Regions from separate parts of the Knoellia terrae genome, predicted to be linked through region 3. Evidence: predicted binding sites of a transcription regulator. Region 3 holds the regulator's gene; each other region holds the start of a gene.
The links. Region 3 encodes LexA, which represses DNA repair genes until DNA is damaged. Its sites were predicted from a motif close to TCGAACANNTGTTCGA; they were not measured.

Region 1 (6,444 bases), on a different contig from region 3:
TCCCGGCACTGCTGCTGCTCCTGCTGCTGTGGCCGCGGCTGCTCAACTCGGGGGTCGCGCTGCTGCTGCGCGTGCTGCGCCGCGAGCCGCTCGAGCACCGGCTGACGACGCCGGCGATCGCGCTCACGTCGATGTGGTTCGTCCTCGCCTGGCTGGGGGTCGGGCTGTCGGTGCTCGTCCTCGCCCACGCCCTGGCGCCGGAGAGGTCGTGGGGCTCGCTCGTCGTCAGCTCGATCTGCGGCTTCGCGCTCGCGTCGGCCATCGGGATGTTCTCGTTCGTCGTGCCTGCCGGGGTGGGCGTGCGCGACGGCATCCTCGCGCTGCTCCTCGGGGCGCTCATGCCGTTCCCTGCGGCGATCGCGGTCGTCGTCGTCTCCCGGTTCTTCTCCGTGCTCGCCGACGTCGTCGTCGCGGCCAGCGGCTGGGCCTGGGCCCGGTCGCACCACCTCCTAGGATCACGGACATGAGCGAGCGGCCCCGCGAGGAACAGCTGGCCTACTCCGAGCTGATGGACAAGATGCTCGACGAGCAGGGCCGGCGGCAGAAGGCGGCCAAGCTCATCTCGGTCCTCGCGCACGGCCTGGGCCGGTCGGCCGACGACGAGGGCGGGCCGCTCGCGGGGCTGCGGGCCGTCGACGTCGGCTGCTCCGCGGGGTTCATCGCCGACGAGCTGGCCCTGGCGGGTGCCTCGACGACGGGGGTGGACATCGACGAGCCCGGGCTGGCCAAGGCGCGCGAGCGCTTCGGCGACCGGGTCGACTTCCGGCTCGCCCGCGGTGAGGACCTGCCCTTCGAGGACGGGTCGGTCGACGTGGTCGTCCTCAACCACATCTATGAGCACGTGGTCGACCCCGACGCCGTCGTGGCCGACATCCACCGGGTGCTCGCGCCCGGCGGTGTGCTGTATCTCGGGGTCGGCCACCGGTGGCAGGTCCTCGAGCCGCACCACCGCCTGCCCTTCCTGTCGTGGCTGCCGCAGCGGGCGGCCGACGGCTACCTGCGCCTGGCGAGCAAGGGGGACCACTACTACGAGCACTACGCGACACCGGCCGGGCTGCGACGCATGTTCGCGGCGTTCGACGTGTGGGACTACACGCTTCCGGTGCTGGCCGACCCGACGGCGTTCGCCGGCGGCGACGTCATCCCCGCGTGGGTGGGGCGCCTGCCCGAGAGGGCCCTCGCCGCCGCGCTTCCGCTCGTGCCGACCTACGTCTGGCTGGCGTTCAAGGAGCCGGCGCGGCCCGCCGGACCGCCCCTGCGCGTCGCCCCCCGCCACATCGGATGAGCGAGGTCGCTCCTCTCGAGCGCACCTTCCGTCCCGGGCGACCGCTGCAGCTCGGGAGCGTCGTCAACGCTTTCCGTCGTGGGGGTGGCGACCCCACGTCGTGGAGCGACCGCGTCGGCACCTGGGTGTTCGCGTGGCGGGTGCCCACCGGGCCGGTGACGCTGCGGCTCGTCGACCGCCCGCGGCTCGGCGAGGTCGAGGCGCAGGCGTGGGGCGAGGGCGCCGCGTGGGTGCTCGACCGGCTGCCGCACCTGCTGGGCGAGCACGACGACGACGGGGGGTTCGCGAGCCACCACGACGTCGTGGCCCAGGCCCGGCGGCGCTTCGCCGGCTGGCGGGTCCCGGCCTCCGGGCTCGTCGTGCAGGCCTTGATCCCGACCATCATCGAGCAACGCGTCACCGGCAAGGAGGCGTTCGCGGCATATCGGATGCTGGTGAGGCGCAACGGCTCCGTCGCGCCGGGACCGGGAGCCGAGCTCCGGCTCGTCGTGCCGCCCGAGCCGCGCACCTGGGCGCTCATCCCGTCGTGGGAGTGGTTGCGCGCCGGGGTCGACGGCGCTCGCTCGCGCCCCGCCGTGACCGTCGCGACCCGGGCCGGCCGGCTCGAGGACCTCGTCGGTGTGCCGGCCCTCGAGGCCCGCCGCCGCATCGAGTCCCTGCCCGGGGTGGGGCGGTGGTCGAGCGCCGAGGTGGCGCAGCGGGCATTGGGTGACCCCGACGCGGTGAGCTTCGGCGACTACCACGTCGCGAAGAACATCGGCTGGGCCCTCACCGGGACACCGGTCGACGACGACGGGCTGGCGGAGCTGCTCGAGCCGTATGCCGGGCACCGCTACCGCGTCCAGCGGCTCCTCGAGCTGTCGGGGGCGATGCGGCCGCGGCACGGTCCGCGGTTCACCCTGCCCACCCACCTGCCCGGCCGCAGCTGATCGCCCGCGGCGGGTCGGCCGTCGGTCCAGTCGTTCGTCAGCGCAACCACGGTCACGAGCGCGCTCTCACCGCATCGGCTGTCGCCCACACCTGAGGCAAGGGGTCTCCTGAGTCTGGGACGGAGTGGCCCGGGGCGAAGTTCCGGCCGCGGCCGAACCGCAACACGGCGGCGGCTCAGAACGGCGGGTCGTCGCGTGGGGGTGGGGGAGCGGCCGGGAGGTCGACGAGGACGGGGTGTCCGTGGGGCTCGGTGACCCACTCGATGCCCACGGGAGGTCGGGGTCGGGTGTCGGCCTCGGCGAGGTGGAGCAGGCGGGTGAGGGCCAGCTCGAGGAGGGTGGGGATGAGGTCGGGGTTCTCGGTTCGATCGTCGGCTCGATCGTCGGGCCACGCCGGAGCGGCCGTGCGGGCTGTCGCGGTCGGGTTCGGGGGTGGGGGGAGGTGGAGCCGGTCGAGGTGGTCGACCGGGTGGGTGTCGGTGGCGCGGCCGCCGGGGTCGGTCCAGTGCACGATCCCGTCGGGGTCGAGTCGGGCGGTCCAACCGGGTCGTTGCTTGACGCGATGGTGTCGTCGGCAGAGGCAGATGAGGTTGGTGGCCGTGGTGGGTCCGGCGGGCCAGGGAATGACGTGGTCGAGGTCGCAGGAGCGGGCGGTGACGGGGCAGCCGGGGAAGCGGCAGTGTCCGTCGCGCAGCCGGACGAGGCGTTGCAGGGCCGGTGAGGGGCGGTACCGCTTCTCGACCTCGCCGGGCGGTGCCGGCCGCACGTCGCTTGGGGCGAGGGTCTTGGGGACGGCGCCGGCGACCAGGGCGCCGGTGTCGGGGTGACAGGTCAGCGGGGCGGAGTCGACGATGCGGGTGCCCTCGGGCAGGGCGTCGAGGTTCACCCGGGTGGTGCCGGGCCGGCCGAGCCCACCGAGCTCGGCCACCCCACGCCCACCAGCAGCAGCACCGGAGCAGGCCGCCGCCGCGGCGCCCGTTGCACGAGCATCATCGGTGGCCACCGGGTCAGCGCCCGCGTCAGGACCGGTGTCCGTGTCGCTGCCTGCATCACTGCCGTCGTCGGTGTGGGTGTCGGTGGCACTGCTGGTGTCGGGGGGCGGGGTCGGGGGCGGGGGTGGTGGCGTGGAGGTGGAGGGTGACGTCGGCCTTCTGGAGGATGAGCTGGCCCATCGCGTCGAGCCGGGCCTGCTCCAGGGTCAGGGTCGGGTCCTCCCGGCAGAGCTGGCGGGCCAGGGAGTCCACGGCCTGCCACATCACCAGCGACTGCTCGACCGGGACCAGCCCGTCCCACCGGTCCGCGGCCAGAGAGACCGCCCGCCGCACCAGCGACCGCTGCGTGCGGGCCTTCTCGGCCTCCTGGTCGGCGACCTCCGGGGCGAGGCGGGCGACGAGCCGGCGCGCCCGCGCCGCCAACGGTCCGGCGCTCTCGTCCCACCCGCGTGGCTGCTCGTAGCGGTCCACGAGCCGGTCGGCGATCTCGTGCGCGACCTCGTCCGGGCACGGCGTCAGCTCCCGGGTCAGGACCGTGGCCCGCCACAGGTCCAGCTCCCCGGACCCCATCGCGTCGACCAGCTGCGGGGTCACGCCCACCTGGTGCACCGCGGCCTCGACCCGACGCTGCGCCACCGGTGTCGAGACCCCGAGCCGGGTCGCGACCAGCGCGGGTGCGTCCTCGGCGACGAACCCCAGCCCGTGCCGGCGCCAGGACCACCCCTGCTCGACCTCGTCGTCGCGGACCTCGTCGTGCGCCGCGACGTGCGCGATCGCCCGGGTCTGGATCCCGGCCGCGATGTTGCCGATCTGCTGGCTCACCTCGACCGCCTCCAGCAGCGTGTCCATGTCCAACGACCCGGCGCCGCCCTCGTCCGCGGGAGCAGCCACGGCGGCATACAGCTGCGCCAATGCCGTCTTCACCGCCCCCAGGTCCATGCCTCGATTCTACTCGAACACGGGTTCGACGACAAGGATTGTCCACAACGAATTCCGTTGAGGGGCAAGCGAGTTCGCGAACAAGGGGTTGACGGTGAGCAGCTCGATCAGGGAGACGGCATGGACGCGAGCAGCGCCGCCAGCGGCGGAGGGGACGAGCCCTCGTCGAGCGCCCGCGCGAGCGCCCCGGCCAGGAGCTCCTTGCGGCCGGACGTCGTTCCGCAGAAGCGGTGCAGCTGGTCGAGGACGGGCCGTCCCTGCCACGCCGGCTGTCGGGTGAAGGCGGCGAACGCGTCGCGCAGGCCGACGTCCCCGAGGACGGCCAGTGCGCCGTCAGCGCCCAAGGCCCGGAGCAGCTCGTCCTCAAGGTCGCGCCGACAGATCTGGAAGCCGAGAGCGGGCAGGTCGTCGACGGAGATGGGACGCTCGACGGAGTCCAGGTGGAGGGGGGTGACCACGTCGAGGGCACGGACGAAGAACGCCGCCTCGCGCTCGTCGCACAACCCGATGACGCGAGGCCGAGGATGTGCGGTCGCCGCCGCTTGGAGGTGTCGGCGGATGTTGGTCGCGCCACCCATGTCGACGAGCCGGCACGGCTCGCTGTCCGGGCGGACGCCCCGGGCGGTCCTCAGGGCACGGACGGCAGCCACGTCGCTGGTGCCCTCGAGCAGGACCCACGTGGGTGCCACTCCGCTCTCGGGAGAGGGCGCCCGGCCGGTCACGGCGTGGAACCTCGAGCGGTCACCGGGCTCTCACCGACGGGCCGGGCGGTGAGTGTGACGGTGATGCTGTGCTCGGCCGTCGGCTTCCCCCAGCCCACCGTTGCGAGGTCCTCGCTGGCGGCGGCGACCTCGAGACGCTGCGTCAACCGGCCCAACCGGAACGCGTCCGAGGCGCCGAGGGTCAGCACTGCCACAGCGGCGTGGTGCGACCCATCGACGAGCTCGAGGTCGAGGCCGGCGTCCTCGTCCGCCCACAGCGTCAGGGCGACCACGCGGGCGATGCGTTCGCTCATGCCCTCCGGCGCGACGGAACGAATTCCGACCGCCTCCGAGTCGGCAGACCCCGGGTCCACGCCGAGCACCGCACGCAGCGCCTCGACATGACCCATCGCGAACCAGTCCCCGGCGCCGACCCGCACCACGTCCCCTGCGCCGGAACCGCATCCGTCGTCGAGCACCTCGAACCACGACCGTGGCAGCCCGCGCACCACCGCCGCTGCCACCCCGTCCGTCTTGCCCTTGACGAGGTCTGCCGCAGAGGCGATCTCGTCCGCGACGGCCCGCGCGGTCACCGCCAGGACGCGACCGTCCACGTCGGCCTCGCCCCGGTGGTCGAGCAGCACGCGCAACCCCGCCGATCCCAGCGCGAAGTCGGTGAGCCCGGCTCGCCACGGCCTCCCGGCGGTGTCGCTGAGCACCACGGCGACAGGTGCGCCGGACGGCATACCGGCTTGGGAGAGAAGTGAAGAGCGAAGGTCGCGGGCACAGGCGTCGGGGTCGTGGGGCAGGAGCAGGAGCGCACCCGACGGCCCGGTGTTCGAGGCGTCGACACCGGCGGCGGCCATGACCGGACCGGCCAACGACTCGACGACCCGGGTGACCTGGTCGCCGCTCGCCCGCTCGGCGACGACGCGTCGGGACTCGCTCAGCACGACCTCGACCCGGCCCACGCTGCCAGCAGCCCTGAGGCCCAGGGCCTTCGACACGACCTTGCTCGACACCACCACGACGTCGCCGGCCGCGAGCCCGCCGGGGCCCAGGGCCGCCAGCAGCAGTGCCGCCACGTCGTCGCCCTCGCTCACCTCGGGCACACCGAGGAGCGGGACGATCGTGAGTGAAGCGGTCATGCGGTCACCGGCGGACGCGCTCAGCCAGGGCCAGCAGCTCGGCAGCGATGGCAGCGGTCGCAGCCACGTCCGTCATGAGGAGCGGCCCGTCGTGGACGGCGGTCTCGACTCCGCGCACCCTGACGGAGGCGTCGGCCGGGTCGACGAGCCAGCCGTCGAGGAAGTCGGCGTAGAGGCCGGCCACCGCAGCACTGGTGGACTCGACACCGATGGCCGACAGGCACGCGTCCGCATGGCCCCGGACCGGTCGGCCCGAGATCAGCGGGGAGACGCCGACGACGGGTGCCGTGGACCCGCGAAGGGCGTCGCGCACCCCGGGCACGCCGAGGATGATCCCGATCGACACCACGGGGTTGCTCGGCGGCAGGACGATGACGTCCGCGTCACGCAGGGCGTCGAGCACCCCCGGCGCAGCTGCCGCACGGTCCAGGCCGGCGACGACGAACCGGG
Region 2 (6,444 bases), on a different contig from region 3:
GGACCGGAGGTGTTGTCCGGAAGGCTCCGACCTGGCCTCGCGCACTGTCTGCCGAAGGCTGCTTCATGCGTCGGTACGTGGGGCTGTTGGACTCGTGCGTGATGACCTGCCACGCCTTGATCGTGAACTCGAAGTTGGCTGGCACCTGCGCCCTCCAGCGCGCGAGCACGGCGTCCGCGGGCGGCTCGTAGAACGTGTGCTGCACCTCCAGGACGGGGAATCGACGCACGTACGAGGACTGGGAGACGGTCCAACCACACAGCCCGACGCGGGCGTCCACGCGACCATCCACTCCTATCAGCTCGGCTGCACGGTCCACTCCGGCGGCTCGTCGCTGCCGGCCTCCTCGTCCTTCTCCGCATCCTCCGCCGTCTCGTGCACGGTCCCCTTGGCGTGGTGCGAGGGGGCGTAGATCGCGTAGAGCTGCAGCGGCTCGTCGCCGGTGTTGACGACGTCGTGCCACGTGCCGGCGGGCACCTGGATCGACCAGCCGTCGGTGACCTCGGTGTCGGTGAGCTCGGTCTCGGACGGACCCATGCGGCATACGCCAGAGCCGGCATCGAGACGCAGGAACTGGTCGGTCTCGGGGTGGACCTCGAGCCCGATCGAGGAACCGGCGGGGATCGACATCAGCGTCACCTGGAGATACTTGCCGGTCCAGGCGACAGCGCGGTATGCCGTGTTGTCCCTGGTCGCCGTCTCGATGTCGAAGGCGTTGGGCTGGGGTCCGTTGTCGGTCGTGCTCATGACGGGAAGGTCCTCTCAGTCGGCTGCCTCGAGCCTAGCCCGGGCGCTGTGGCCGTCGGTCTGGTGCCGCTGCGTCCGGCGCTGCTAGCGTCGACCCACGCAGTTCCCCCACGACGGGACGCATCATGGACATCGCACTGTGGGTCGTCGCAGCACTCCTGGCGGTCGTGTTCCTCGGGGCCGGTGTCACGAAGCTGATGCTTCCGAAGGACGCGCTCTACGAGAAGAAGATGACCTACGTCGAGGACTTCTCCGACGGGCAGATGAAGGGCATCGGAGCCCTCGAGCTCCTCGGTGCTCTCGGGCTCATCCTCCCGGCCTTCGTCGACGGGCTCGAGTGGCTCGTTCCGCTGGCCGCGACCGGGCTGTTCCTCGTCATGGTCGGCGCGGTCCTGACGCACATTCGTCGCAAGGAGGCCTTCGTGCCCCCGCTCGTGCTTGGGCTGCTCGCCGCGTTCGTGGCCATCGGCCGGTTCTGGATCGAACCGCTCTGACGAGCTTATTGCGCTCCGTCAGCTGCTGACGACGGCGCCCTCGACCGCATGCGGATAGGTCGCGTCGCGGTGCTGGAACGACAAGATGTTCGGGTTCTTGATCTCGCCGTCCTGGATCTCGATGGCGCGGGAGATCGTCGGGTCGTCCTTCCAGACGTCCGGGCCACCGAGCACGGTGCGCAGGTGTGGCAGGAGCGCCGAGCTGATCTCCCAGGTCGCGGAGTTCCAGAGGTAGGACGGCGTGTGGTCGACGGCGTAGTAGGTGATGTTGTCACCCACGACGAAGGTCGGCTCCGCGAACGTCGTCGGCTTGGCCCAGCTGAAGCCCATGCCCTCGTCGCAGGACACGTCCACGATGAGGCTGCCCGGGCGGAAGAGCGGCAGGTCCGCCTCGGTGAGGAAGGTCCACGGCGACTCGGTGTCCTGCAGGACGCAGTTCACGACGATGTCGTTGTCGGCGAGGTAGTCCGCCAGGGGGACTCGCCCCTCGTTGGTGACGACCATCGTCAGCGACGGGTCGTCGGCGTGGTGGTCGAGGTGGACGATCTCGACGGAGTGGATCGGGGAGGCGACGGCGGCGACCTTGCGGTTGGTGAGGACGCGCACATCGCCGATGCCGAGGGCGCTCAATGCCGTGACCGCACCGCGTGCCGTGGCGCCGAACCCGATGACCACCGCGCGCAGCCGTCGGCCGTAGCTGCCGGTGGACCCGATCTGCTCCAGCGAGTGGAGCACCGAGCAGTAGCCGGCGAGCTCGTTGTTCATGTGGAACACGTGGAGCAGGAAGCTGCCGTCACGGGACCAGTGGTTCATCGCCTCGAACGCGATGAGGGTCTGCCGCCGGTCGACCGCCTGCTGGGTCAGCGCTTGGTCCTGGACGCAGTGCGGCCAGCCCCAGATGATCTGGCCGTCGCGGAACTCGGCCAGGTCCTCGGCCTGGACCTTGGGCTGCAGGACGATGTCGCACTCGGCGATCAGCTCGGCCCGCGGGCGGACCCCACCGATCAGCTCGGCGACGGCCTCGTCGGACATGCCGAAGGGAACGCCGTACCCCTGCTCGACGAAGATCTGGGACCGGAGGTCGTCGTCGATCCTGGCGAGGTGCTCCGGGTGGATCGGTAGCCGGTGCTCGTTCTCCTTGCGGGAGTGAGCGAGGACGGCGACGGTGAGCAGGGGGTCCAAGTCAGCGCTTCTTCCCGTGGAGGGTGCTCTCGATGCCGGAGGTCGACGTGCCGTCCGCCTTGGCCTTCTTGTCGGCGCGCTTCTCCTTGATCGACTTGCCGGACTTCTTGGAGAGCGAGTGGCGTGGAGATTTGTCGGACATGACCGGCTCCTAGGTGAGGAGACCCGAAGGGTCCCGCTCCTCCGGAGGGTACGCCCCCGCGACGAGGTGACGCTGACTCCCCTCGCGACGAGATGGACCTGTCCAGGAGGGCCGGGGTCCGAAGAGGCGACGCCCAGAGGTTATTGGCGGTTCGTTCTCGCTGAGAATCACCGATTGCAGCCAGCTTCGTTGACTGAACGGCTGTGCCGCAGGCGAATTCGCGCAGACAAAGTTGTGGACAAGGATGGTGCTCGAACGCACGTTCGAGTATGATTGCAGCATGGACGACGACGTCAGCACCGACCCGAGCAGCCTGCGTGGCGCGCTCGAGTCCGCGCGTGCGTCCTTGGCGCAGGTCCGCGATGTCCTCCCGACGCTGACCAGCGCTGAGCTCGCCGAGGCCCTCGGTCTCGTGGACGCGGTGAAGGTCGAGGCGTCTGCGGTGCAGGTCGTCGTCACCACCGAAGCCGCCCACCGCGGAGAGTTCACCTCCGCCCACCGCGGAGAGTTCACCTCCGCCCGTCGCGGTGCCGGGTCGGCCCACGACTGGGTGCGCGAGCACGCCCCGTCCCTGCGGCAGGGTGGCGCCGGCCAGCTCGCGTCCTTCGCGCAGGACGTCGCCCACGCCACTCCCGGCGGTCAGTGGTCGACGTCCGGCCCGTATGCCGGTGCGTATGCCGATCCGAACCGTCCCGAGGGCGTGGTCTGGGCTCGCGTGGTCACCGGTGAGGTCACCGTGCCGCTTGCGCTGACCGCCCTGTCGGAGGTGCGGCGGATGAAGGACCTCCTGCACCCCGAGGCGGTGCCGACGGTCACGACCGCGATCCTCGACCATGGCGTCCAGTGGGGCGCCGCAGAGGCGAAGAAGATCCGGCCGAGGCTCCTGGCCATGCACGGCTTCGAGGGAGAGTTCGACGACACCCAGAAGCGGCTGCGCGCCGGAGCGCACCTGTCGAGCCCGCGGATCCTCGACGGCGACCTCACCGGGTACTCCCTGCAGCTCACCCCTGAGCAGAGCGCGATCCTCGAAGCGGCCCTCGGACCGCTGTCGGCTCCAGCCCCCAACGCGGAGACCGGTGAGCGCGACCTGCGCCCTGTCGGTCAGCGTCGCGCGGAGGCCCTGACGGCGGTGTGCGCCGGCCACGCGTCCATGGACGCTGCAGACCGGGCCCCGGCGGCGGCTCCCACGGCCCTGCACGTCCGGATGAGCCTGGCCGAGCTGCTCCGACTGACCGGCGCCGACCGCGATACGGAGGCGACCGGAGGCGAGGCGACGAGAGGATGCGGCATAGTGATCGGTTCGGTCGCCGAGGGCACGCTCCTCAGCCCGGCCACGCTGCGCCAGCTCGCCTGCGACGCCGACGTCATCCCCGTGGTCCTCGGCTCCGACGGCGAGGTGCTCGACGTCGGCCGCGCGGTGCGGCTGTTCACCCGGGGGCAGCGCCGGGCTCTGTGGCACCGTGACGCCGGCTGCACCTGGCCGGGGTGCACCGCACCACCGGACTGGGCCAAGGCTCATCACCTCATCCACTGGACTGACGGCGGACGGTCGGACCTGTCCAACGCCGCCCTGCTCTGCCAGCGCCACCACACCCAGGTCCACGACCAGCGCCTCATCGCGGACGTCCATCCGCCCGACGAGTCCGGCCGCTCGGTCACGTGGGATCTTGCCCGAGGCAGCTATGACCGCACCCTTCCTGCCCGGCTGGCCGAACAGCGACGAGCCGAGCAACGACGACAACGCCGAGCCGCCGAGCCCGACACCGGCGGACCTGACCCGTGGCTGACCGCTGCGCCTGACGACCCCGACTACGCCGACCGACTTCTCGAGTGGCATGACTGGAGCCTGCACGCCGCCTGAGGTGCCGCTCGGGTGACCGTTTTGACAGGTCACCACGACACGGTGACGTCGACCTCGTCGCCCGGCTCGACACCGAGCGCCCGGCGCACGCTTTTGCGCACCGGAAGCACATACGTGCTCCGTTGGCGCGAGGGGAACACGCTGGTCTGCCACTCCTGCGTCCCGATCCGTACGGTCACGCGGACCGACCCGAAGGCGCTGGCCGGTTCCGCGCGCGTGTAGGCCATCTCGTCCGCGACCTCCGGCGGGAGGTCGACGAAGACCCACGAGTCGGGCTGGTCGCTTGCGGGGTAGGGCGCGCCGGTGAAGCTGCGGTCAGGCACGTCACGACGGTAGCGCCGTGCCACGACACCGGCCCGCCCCGTAACGTGAGCGGATGCCTGAGCCGACTGCCCTGCTTGCCCTGCCCGGACTGGGACTTGGTCCTGAGGCATGGCGGCCCACGCTCGAGCACCTGACGGCTGCCGGCGACCGTCGGGCGGACGTTCTCGTGTGTCCCGGCTACGGCGCGCCGGCCCACCCGCGGCGCGACCTGGATCCACGGGCCATCGCCGAGGCCGCCCTGGCGCGCCTCCCCGCCGGCGACAGCCGTGTCGTCCTGCTGGGCCACTCCGCCAGCTCCCAGCTCGTCGCCCACCTCGCCAGGCTCGACCCTGCCCGCGTGGCGGGCCTTGTCCTCGTCGGCCCGACGACCGACCCCAGGGCGGCGACGTGGCCACGGCTCCAGGCACGATGGCTGGCGACCGCGGTCCACGAGACCCCGCAGCAGGTGCCCGCACTGGCACGGCAGTACACGCGCACAACGTTCCGCGCCATGGCCCGAGCGCTGGACGCCGCACGGCACGACGCGATTCTCGAGACCCTCGACGCGGTCTCGGCGCCCGTCCTCGTCATCCGTGGCCCTCTCGACCGCATCTGCCCGGCGGACTGGGCCGACAAGGTCGCCGCGAGTGGAGGCAGCGGCAGCCGGCACGTCACGCTTGCCGCCGGCGCCCACATGGTGCCGCTCACCCACGGCCACCTCGTCGCCGACGCCGTCGCCGGCTTCCTCACCGAGCTGGACCAGCAAGACGCGTCGGACCAGCCGGCTCAGCTCAGCTGAGCACCGGCCCGAGCGCCGTCCGGTAGTCGCCGACACGCAGGCGCTCGTCGCTGAGCAGCCGGAAGATCGCCGCGCGCAGCATCGCCTGTCGTCGTGGCCCGCTCGACCACCCAGCCATCACCCCGGCATCGGCGCCCATCGACACCACGCCGTCCAGCACGGTCACGGCCTCCGCCCAGAGCACCGGCCGCCAGTACGCCGAGACGTCGATGACCAGAGGGATGCCGTCGGCGTCGAGCAGGACGTTGCCGGCGAGGTCGCCGTGGACGAGCTGGTCGGGCCCGAAGCCGGTGTCGTCCAAGGCGGCCATGAGGTGGGAGACGAGCGGCACCATCTCGTTGGGTATGCCGGTCGGCTGGCTCTCCCCGAACGCCACCCGCGCGGCCCGCGCCCACCGGTCGGTGCGGTCGCCGATGCCCGGCGGAGGAGAAGTGACCCGCGAGGCCAGTCGAGCGTGGAGCAGCCGCCCGGTCGCCAGCAGCACGTCGAGGTCGCGGCACTGCCTCGCGTCCGGCTCGAAGCGGGTCGCGCCCCACCCGTCGACGACCCACTGCAGCTCGCGCGTGGGGATCGGCATGGCCACCCGCAGCGACCGCGGCCGCTCGTGGTCCAGCTCGGCGGCCAGCGGCGCGAGGATCGGGTTGAGCCAGCCGGACACCGCCTCGTCACGTCCGGGCGACAGCACGAGGTCGCCGGCGACGACGCTGTAGCCCCGGCCGCCCGGCACCGACCGGACGTCGTCCGGCACGGCGAAGAGGTCGAGGACGTGAGCTGACGGCTTCACGAGTCCAACCTGTGACACCGGGCCGCGGCGCCGCGCCACGCCGGTGCGCGGTCGGAGGAGGCGGTCAGCGCAGCCCGATGTCCGAGGGCGACAGCCCGTCGACCGCCGGCGGCGATGCTGGGGTCAGCGAAG
Region 3 (6,444 bases):
CGCCGTCCATGTCGGCGAGGTCGACGCCCTGCTGCTCGGCGACGTCGAGCGCGAGTCGGCGCACGACCTGCTCCTCCGCCTGCGTCGTGACCCCGCCATGGCCGCTGCCGCGGAGGCCTTCGACGTCGTCAAGACGCCCCACCATGGCAGCGCCAACCTCGACGCGGGCCTCATGGCGGCGGTGCGCGCACCGCTCGCCGTCGTCAGCGTCGGCAAGGACAACGACTACGGGCACCCGACCGCCACGCACCTGGCGATGATGAGCGGCAACGGGTATGCCGTGCACCGCACCGACCAACGGGGGCACATCGCCCTCGTCGAGCGGGACGGCCGGATCGAGGTGGTCACCCAGCGGTGACTCAGCGCACCGAGGCCGAGGACGCCCTGTGCGTCGCAGCCTCGGCGCTCTCGACGAGCGCGTCGAGCGTGGCCCTGACGGCCGGGACGCGCTGGAGGTCCGGGGTGGTGACGGCGACGATGTGGCGACGCGAGGCCGGTGTCATCGGCAGGGCGGTGACGTCCTCGTGGTGGACGGTCCTGAGGATAAGGTCGGGGATGACGGCGATGCCGAGCCCTTCGGCGATGAGCCCCATCACCGCGACGTAGTCCTCGGTCTCGTAGGCCACGTCGGGCACGTAGCCCGCAGTGCTTGCGAGCTGCAGCAGGTGGCCACGGCAGCGCGGGCAGCCCGCGATCCAGGTCTCGTCCTGCAGCGCTGCCATGTCGACCTGGCTCGAGCCGGCCAGTGCGTGGGTGCGGGGGACGGCCAGCAGCACCTCGTCGTCGAGAAGGGGAGTGGTGACGAAGGCCTCGAGGTCCTCCTCGCCACGCCCGAGGTCGGTGCCCTCGTAGACGAAGGCGACGGCGAGGTCGCACTCACCGGCGCGCAACGCGGCCAGCGACTCACGGGGCTCGGCCTCGCTGAAGGTGATCGAGACACCGGGGTGCTTGGCCTTGACCCTGGCCAGGGCCTTGGGGACCAACGTCGCCGACGCGGACGGGAAGGCCATGAGCCGGACCCGGCCCGAGCGCAGCCCGGCGATGGCGGCGACCTCCTCCTCGGCGGCGTCGAGCGCGGACAGCACCGGACCGGCGTGCCGCGCGAGGACCGCACCGGCCTCGGTGAGGCGGACGCTGCGGCCCACCCGCTCGACGAGCGTCGTGCCCGTGCGCGTCTCGAGGCGCCGGACCATCTGCGAGATGGCGGGCTGGGAGTAGCCGAGCGAGAGCGCCGCCGCCGTGAAGCTGCCTTCGTCGGCGATGGCCCGCATGACCCGGAGTCCTGCAGCGTCGATCATGCAGGAATTCTATAACCAGAAGTTATCGAGTGCCGCCACCGTCGCTCGATGCCTGATGTCGCCCGATCCGGCGAGCAGGGACGCTCCGTCCCGGACCTCGCCGCATCCAGCGGTGTATCTGGGCATGAGTCGGCTCCTCCTCCCCAGCATGAGGTCCACGAACCGTCGGCGGACGGCCCGCCGAAGCCACCACCCGGACGTCACCTGCGACGGCCTCGGCCGTTGGCACTGGAAGTGCCAGTGCGGTGCCGGCGCCTACGCGGGTGCCACCGCGGTGGACTGGCGCTGGATGGTGACGGCCGCCCTGGTGCACCAAGGTGCCTGCCCCGGCGAGTGAGTCCCCCCGCTCAGGGCCTGACCTCGTCGGCGCAGGGGCGACAGGGCCAGCACCTACGATGGCCGGGTGAGTTCAGAGGTGTCGGTGGGCGAGGTCGCGGCGCTCCTGCGCGCGACGGGGCCGGCGCTCGTGCTCAGCGGAGCCGGCATGTCGACCGAGAGCGGCATCCCTGACTACCGTGGACCCGACGGCAACCGCCGGGTGACGCCGATGTCGCACCAGGAGTTCACCGCCACGAGTGAGGCACGCCAGCGCTACTGGGCGCGCAGCTTCATCGGGTGGCAGCGGTTCAGTGCTGCCGAGCCCAACGAGGGTCACCTCGCGGTCACCGAGCTCCAGCGCGCCGGCGCCCTCGGACCGGTCATCACCCAGAACGTCGACGGGCTGCACCAGGACGCCGGCACCCGGGAGGTTCTCGAGCTCCACGGTTCGCTGGGGGAGGTCGTCTGCCTCACCTGCGAGAGCCGTCTCGACCGCGGCCTGCTCCAGGCGCTGATGGACGACGTCAACCCGGGGTTCGCCTCGCGCGCCCTCGGGTCCGTCGTCGACGGGTCCCAGGTCAGCAGCCAGATCCGTCCCGACGGCGACATCGTCCTCGCCGACGAGGCCGTGACCGCGTTCGCCACCCCACGCTGCCTCGCCTGCGGCGCCGACACCCTCAAGCCCGACGTCGTCTTCTTCGGTGGAGCCGTGCCCAAGCCGCGCGTCGAGCGCTGCTATGCCCTCACCGAGGAGGCGAGCGCCCTCGTGGTCCTCGGGTCCTCGCTCAAGGTGATGAGCGGCTACCGGTTCGTGCGCCGGGCGGCGGCACGCGGCATACCCGTCGTCGTCATCACCAGGGGCCCCACGCGGGGGGACGCCGAGACGACGCACCGTATCGATGCACCGCTCGGCGTCACCCTGGCGGCGCTGACCCGCGCGGTCGAGACCCAGGTGGCGTGAGGGCAGGCGGACCGACGCTCAGATCCGGCGCAGGACCGCGGTGACCTTGCCGAGGACCGTGGCGTGGTCACCGTCGATCGGGTCGAACGCCGGGTTGTGCGGCAGCAGCCACACCTTGCCGTCCTTGCGCTTGAACGTCTTGACCGTCGCCTCGTTGTCGAGCATCGCGGCGACGATGTCCCCGTTGTCGGCGGTGGGCTGCTGGCGGACGACGACCCAGTCGCCGTCGCAGATGGCCGCGTCGATCATCGAGTCGCCGACGACCTTGAGCAGGAAGAGCGAGCCCTCGCCGACGATCTGCTTGGGCAGCGGGAAGACCTCCTCGACCGACTCCTCGGCGAGGATCGGCACACCGGCCGCGATCGACCCGAGCACCGGGACGTAACTCGCCTCCGGCCGGAGGTCGCCACTGCCGGTCGGGTCGAGCTCGGCGTCGACGTCGTCGGGCGCGGCCCCACCGCGGTAGCCGCGGATGTCGCTCGGGGTGTCGGGGGAGACGACCTCGATGGCGCGAGGCCGGTTCGGGTCCCGGCGCAGGTAGCCCTTCTTCTCGAGGGCGTGCAGCTGGTGCGACACCGAGCTGGGCGACGTCAGGCCCACGGCTTGGCCGATCTCGCGCATGCTCGGCGGGTACCCGCGGCGGTCGACGGAGTTGCGGATGACGTCGAGAACCTTGCGCTGACGCACCGTGAGCGTGCCGTCACCCGGGTCACGGTCCGGCAGCTGGTGGACGTCGGCGTCGGCGTCCTGGCGGCTCTTGTCGCTCATCTCGTCTCCTCTGAAACCAGTGGTGTCAGTGGGGCCTGATTGGCTTCCTGACATGACCACAGCGTACGGAGTTCGTGCAGGCGGATCAAACACCTGTTCGACGCGTGTCTTGAATCGTTCGAACATCCGTGCTAGACATCGTACAGACGTTCTATCGAACGTCCTTTCGACCCAGGAGGACTTCATGAGTGCAGCAGCTGCCCTCGACGGCACCACGGGCGGGTATGCCGTCCCGCGTCCGGTGCGTCGCCCGGAGCGTCCGCGCCTCGTCCTCGTGCCCACCGGTGCGGCCGTCCCGGTGGCGCCGCGTCCGGCCCTCCGCCTCACCCGCACCGGCCGCCTCGCGCTCACGAGCTCGGTCCTGCTCGTCGCGCTGGTCGTAGCGTTCGTCGGCCTGACCGGTGGAGCGTCAGCGACCTTGGGCCCCGAGCGCGTCACGGTCGAGCAGGGTCAGACCCTGTCCCAGATCGCGGCCGAGTACATGGGTGGCTCGTCGATCGCCTCTGCCGTCGCCGAGCTCCGGCTGGTCAACGGTCTCGGCTCCGCCCAGGTCCGCGCCGGCCAGCAGATCGTCATTCCGCAGGGCTGATGCCCGCGCGATGACGACCGCACGCTCCGAGCCGCTTCGACCCCGGCTCGGTCCTGAGTCCATGGCAGAGCCTCGACCCCTCGCCGACTCAGCACGGAGGGCGCCCCGCCTTTGTTGTGCGGGGCGCCCTTTGGCGTGCCCGGGGGTCTCCACCACCGCCGGCACTCGAGGCTCAGCCGAAGACGAGCTCGAGCGTGCGCTCGTGGAATGACGCGAGGAGCTCGGCCGCCTCCGCGATCCCGTCACGTTCTGCCGGGGTGAGGTCGACGTCTGGCCGCACCGTCACGATGGCCCGTCGCTGCTCGAGCTTGCGGTTGAACGTGCCGACGTCGTGGGCTCCGACGACGACGATGCCGCCGCCGGCCTCGGAGACCAGACGCGTCCGGTCCGCCTGCTGGTTGCGGCGCAGGAACCCGGTCCTCGGATAGGTCAACGCCGCCTCGTCGAAGGTCGACAGTAGGTATGCCGTGTGCTCCCGCGTCGTGCGCGACGTCACCGAGGGGTCGAACCACAACGTCTCGTCCTGGCAGCTGACCTGCTCGAGGGGGTGTGACGCGAGCAGGGAGGGCGAGGTCGTCAGCTCCGCTGTGGCGGAACGGATCTCGCTGAGCGTCAGCCCGCTCCACCGCTGCAGGTCGCGCTCGGAGGCAGGGCCGTGACCGGCGTAGAAGCGGTGGGTCAGCTCGACCGCCGCTCGTGCGCGGGACCAGGAGTCGGACGCGGCGGGAGCCACGAGCCCGTCCACGAGGGCGTAGGTGTGCTCGGCGCCCCGAGGAGGTCCCGAGCAGATGACCGATCGCACCTCCGCCACGATGAGCTGGTGCGCCATCGCCTCCCCGGGCCCGGGCAGCCCGGCCGCGGCGAACGCGGGCCCGAGCTCCCGGCGGGTCATGGAGCGGCCGTCGACCAGCAGCGTGCGCAGCAGCTCGATGCCCCGCTCCCTGACCTCGGGAGTGACTCCGAGCTGGCGCTGTCGCGAGGCGGCCGATGCCTCCACCTTGGCGCCCGTGAGTGACTGGATCCAGCGCAGGTCCTCGGGTGCGACGTGGTGCCAGGTGGGTCGCAGGATGTGCGTGCGCACCCAGCCGCCGGCCGACTGCGCGTCCAGCACACCGGCATACGACGTCGTCCTGGAACGCATCGCGAGCGAATGAGCCGCGAGCGGTGCGTCCTGACTCTGGACGCAGGTGAGGAGCCGGACCGCGTCGGCGGCGTGGGGGAGCGGAGCGGACGAGAGGCGTTGGACGGCGAGCCGTCGTCGGACCACCCAGTCGCGGGACACGGTTCGGGTCATCCGGCGGTCCCCGGGTTCTTCCGCAGGCTCACCGAGCGCCACCTCGCGACCGAGGCGGCCGTGCTGAAGGCGCGCAGCGCGCAGGGTTCATGACGCCAGCGTCCGTCGCATCGTGAGGCGCGGCATCCTGCTCGCCGTCGCGTCGGTCGTGCCGACCACCTCGAACCCGGAGCGTTCGAACATCGCCCTCGTCCCGACGAACGCCATGGTGAGGTCCATCCGGCCCGGAGGGTCGACGGGGTGCGACTCGACCGCGGGTGCCCCGTGCGCCGCGGCGTGGTTGACCGCTCCGTCGATGAGGTGCCGCGTCACCCCACGCCTGCGGTAGCCACTGCGGACGACGATGCAGACGATGCTCCACACCGGTAGGTCGTCGGTGGGCCGGATGAGCTTCGAGCGGTGGAGCCGGGGGATCTCGGAGCGCGGGCCGATGTTGCACCAGCCCACCGGCGTGCCGTCCAGGTAGGTGACGACGCCGGGCGGGTGCTCCCGCTCGCAGAGGGCGCGCATCGCCAGCTCGCGCTGGTGCGGGCCGTCGCCGCCGAGCTCGGTGATCTCGGCCGTGGTGAGACGGTGCGACAGGCACCAGCAGTGGGTGGCGCGACGGTTGCGGTTGACGACGTCGGCGAAGTCCTCGAAGCGGTCGGGGGTGACCGGGTGCGTCTCCCACACGGGCTCGGTGGTCATGGACCCATGGTGGCGCCGACGGCCGACAGCGCGCGCAGCACATCGCTGCGTGCGTGAGTCACGAGGCCGTCGTCGGCAGTGAGCACGATCTCGCTGACGAAGCTGAGCCGCTGCGAACAGGCTTCAACACCGTCGTGGGCGAGCCGCCGTCGTCCGAAGCGGCTCGCGAACCGCTGTGGTGCTCGTGGCCCTGATCGATCCGGCTCGCGAGCCCCAGCAAGGTTCGCGAACCCGATCGGGTCGGGCGGGAACACGTTTGCTGCGCGTGCAGTTGTGTAATCATGTAAGCAGTGCAACGCGAGGAGGCAGGTTCACCATGAGGGCCCACGACACAGACAGCACCACCAGCCCCAGGGCGGAGCGCCAGGACCGGCGCGGCACGCCGCGACGAGGACCGGGCGGTCACGGCAGAGGCGGGCGCGGCATGGGCCGGCCCGGCGGCTGGCAGCAGGCCGACGTCCCCCGCGCCGACGACGCGCGCGACTGGTTCACCGGGCGTCTGCCCGACGACTGGTTCACCGAGGTCGAC

Region 1: a site for LexA is predicted at 4,159-4,174, ahead of ACOJV9_RS05145 (DUF222 domain-containing protein). Genes of this name have one in related genera too.
Region 2: a site for LexA is predicted at 2,817-2,832, ahead of ACOJV9_RS11610 (HNH endonuclease signature motif containing protein). Genes of this name have one in related genera too.

The regions. Positions count from the first base shown of each region.
Region 1 is NZ_JBMBWH010000002.1:386,571-393,014, forward strand. It holds gene ACOJV9_RS05125 (lysylphosphatidylglycerol synthase domain-containing protein) at 1-467, shown strand, start outside; gene ACOJV9_RS05130 (class I SAM-dependent methyltransferase) at 464-1,285, shown strand; gene ACOJV9_RS05135 (DNA-3-methyladenine glycosylase family protein) at 1,282-2,214, shown strand; gene ACOJV9_RS05140 (HNH endonuclease signature motif containing protein) at 2,390-3,217, opposite strand; gene ACOJV9_RS05145 (DUF222 domain-containing protein) at 3,264-4,145, opposite strand; gene ACOJV9_RS05150 (hypothetical protein) at 4,253-4,867, opposite strand; gene ACOJV9_RS05155 (coenzyme F420-0:L-glutamate ligase) at 4,864-5,994, opposite strand; gene cofD (2-phospho-L-lactate transferase) at 5,999-6,444, opposite strand, start outside.
Region 2 is NZ_JBMBWH010000007.1:166,637-173,080, reverse strand. It holds gene ACOJV9_RS11635 (DUF72 domain-containing protein) at 1-229, opposite strand, end outside; gene ACOJV9_RS11630 (cupin domain-containing protein) at 298-747, opposite strand; gene ACOJV9_RS11625 (DoxX family protein) at 873-1,241, shown strand; gene ACOJV9_RS11620 (N(5)-(carboxyethyl)ornithine synthase) at 1,260-2,423, opposite strand; gene ACOJV9_RS11615 (hypothetical protein) at 2,425-2,565, opposite strand; gene ACOJV9_RS11610 (HNH endonuclease signature motif containing protein) at 2,846-4,426, shown strand; gene ACOJV9_RS11605 (DUF1905 domain-containing protein) at 4,456-4,749, opposite strand; gene ACOJV9_RS11600 (alpha/beta fold hydrolase) at 4,803-5,528, shown strand; gene ACOJV9_RS11595 (aminoglycoside phosphotransferase) at 5,521-6,312, opposite strand; gene ACOJV9_RS11590 (DUF2254 domain-containing protein) at 6,377-6,444, opposite strand, start outside.
Region 3 is NZ_JBMBWH010000010.1:75,950-82,393, reverse strand. It holds gene ACOJV9_RS13865 (ComEC/Rec2 family competence protein) at 1-358, shown strand, start outside; gene ACOJV9_RS13860 (LysR family transcriptional regulator) at 360-1,298, opposite strand; gene ACOJV9_RS13855 (hypothetical protein) at 1,447-1,635, shown strand; gene ACOJV9_RS13850 (Sir2 family NAD-dependent protein deacetylase) at 1,702-2,577, shown strand; gene lexA (transcriptional repressor LexA) at 2,596-3,345, opposite strand; gene ACOJV9_RS13840 (LysM peptidoglycan-binding domain-containing protein) at 3,530-3,934, shown strand; gene ACOJV9_RS13835 (winged helix DNA-binding domain-containing protein) at 4,107-5,228, opposite strand; gene ACOJV9_RS13830 (GNAT family N-acetyltransferase) at 5,316-5,915, opposite strand; gene ACOJV9_RS13825 (hypothetical protein) at 6,340-6,444, shown strand, end outside.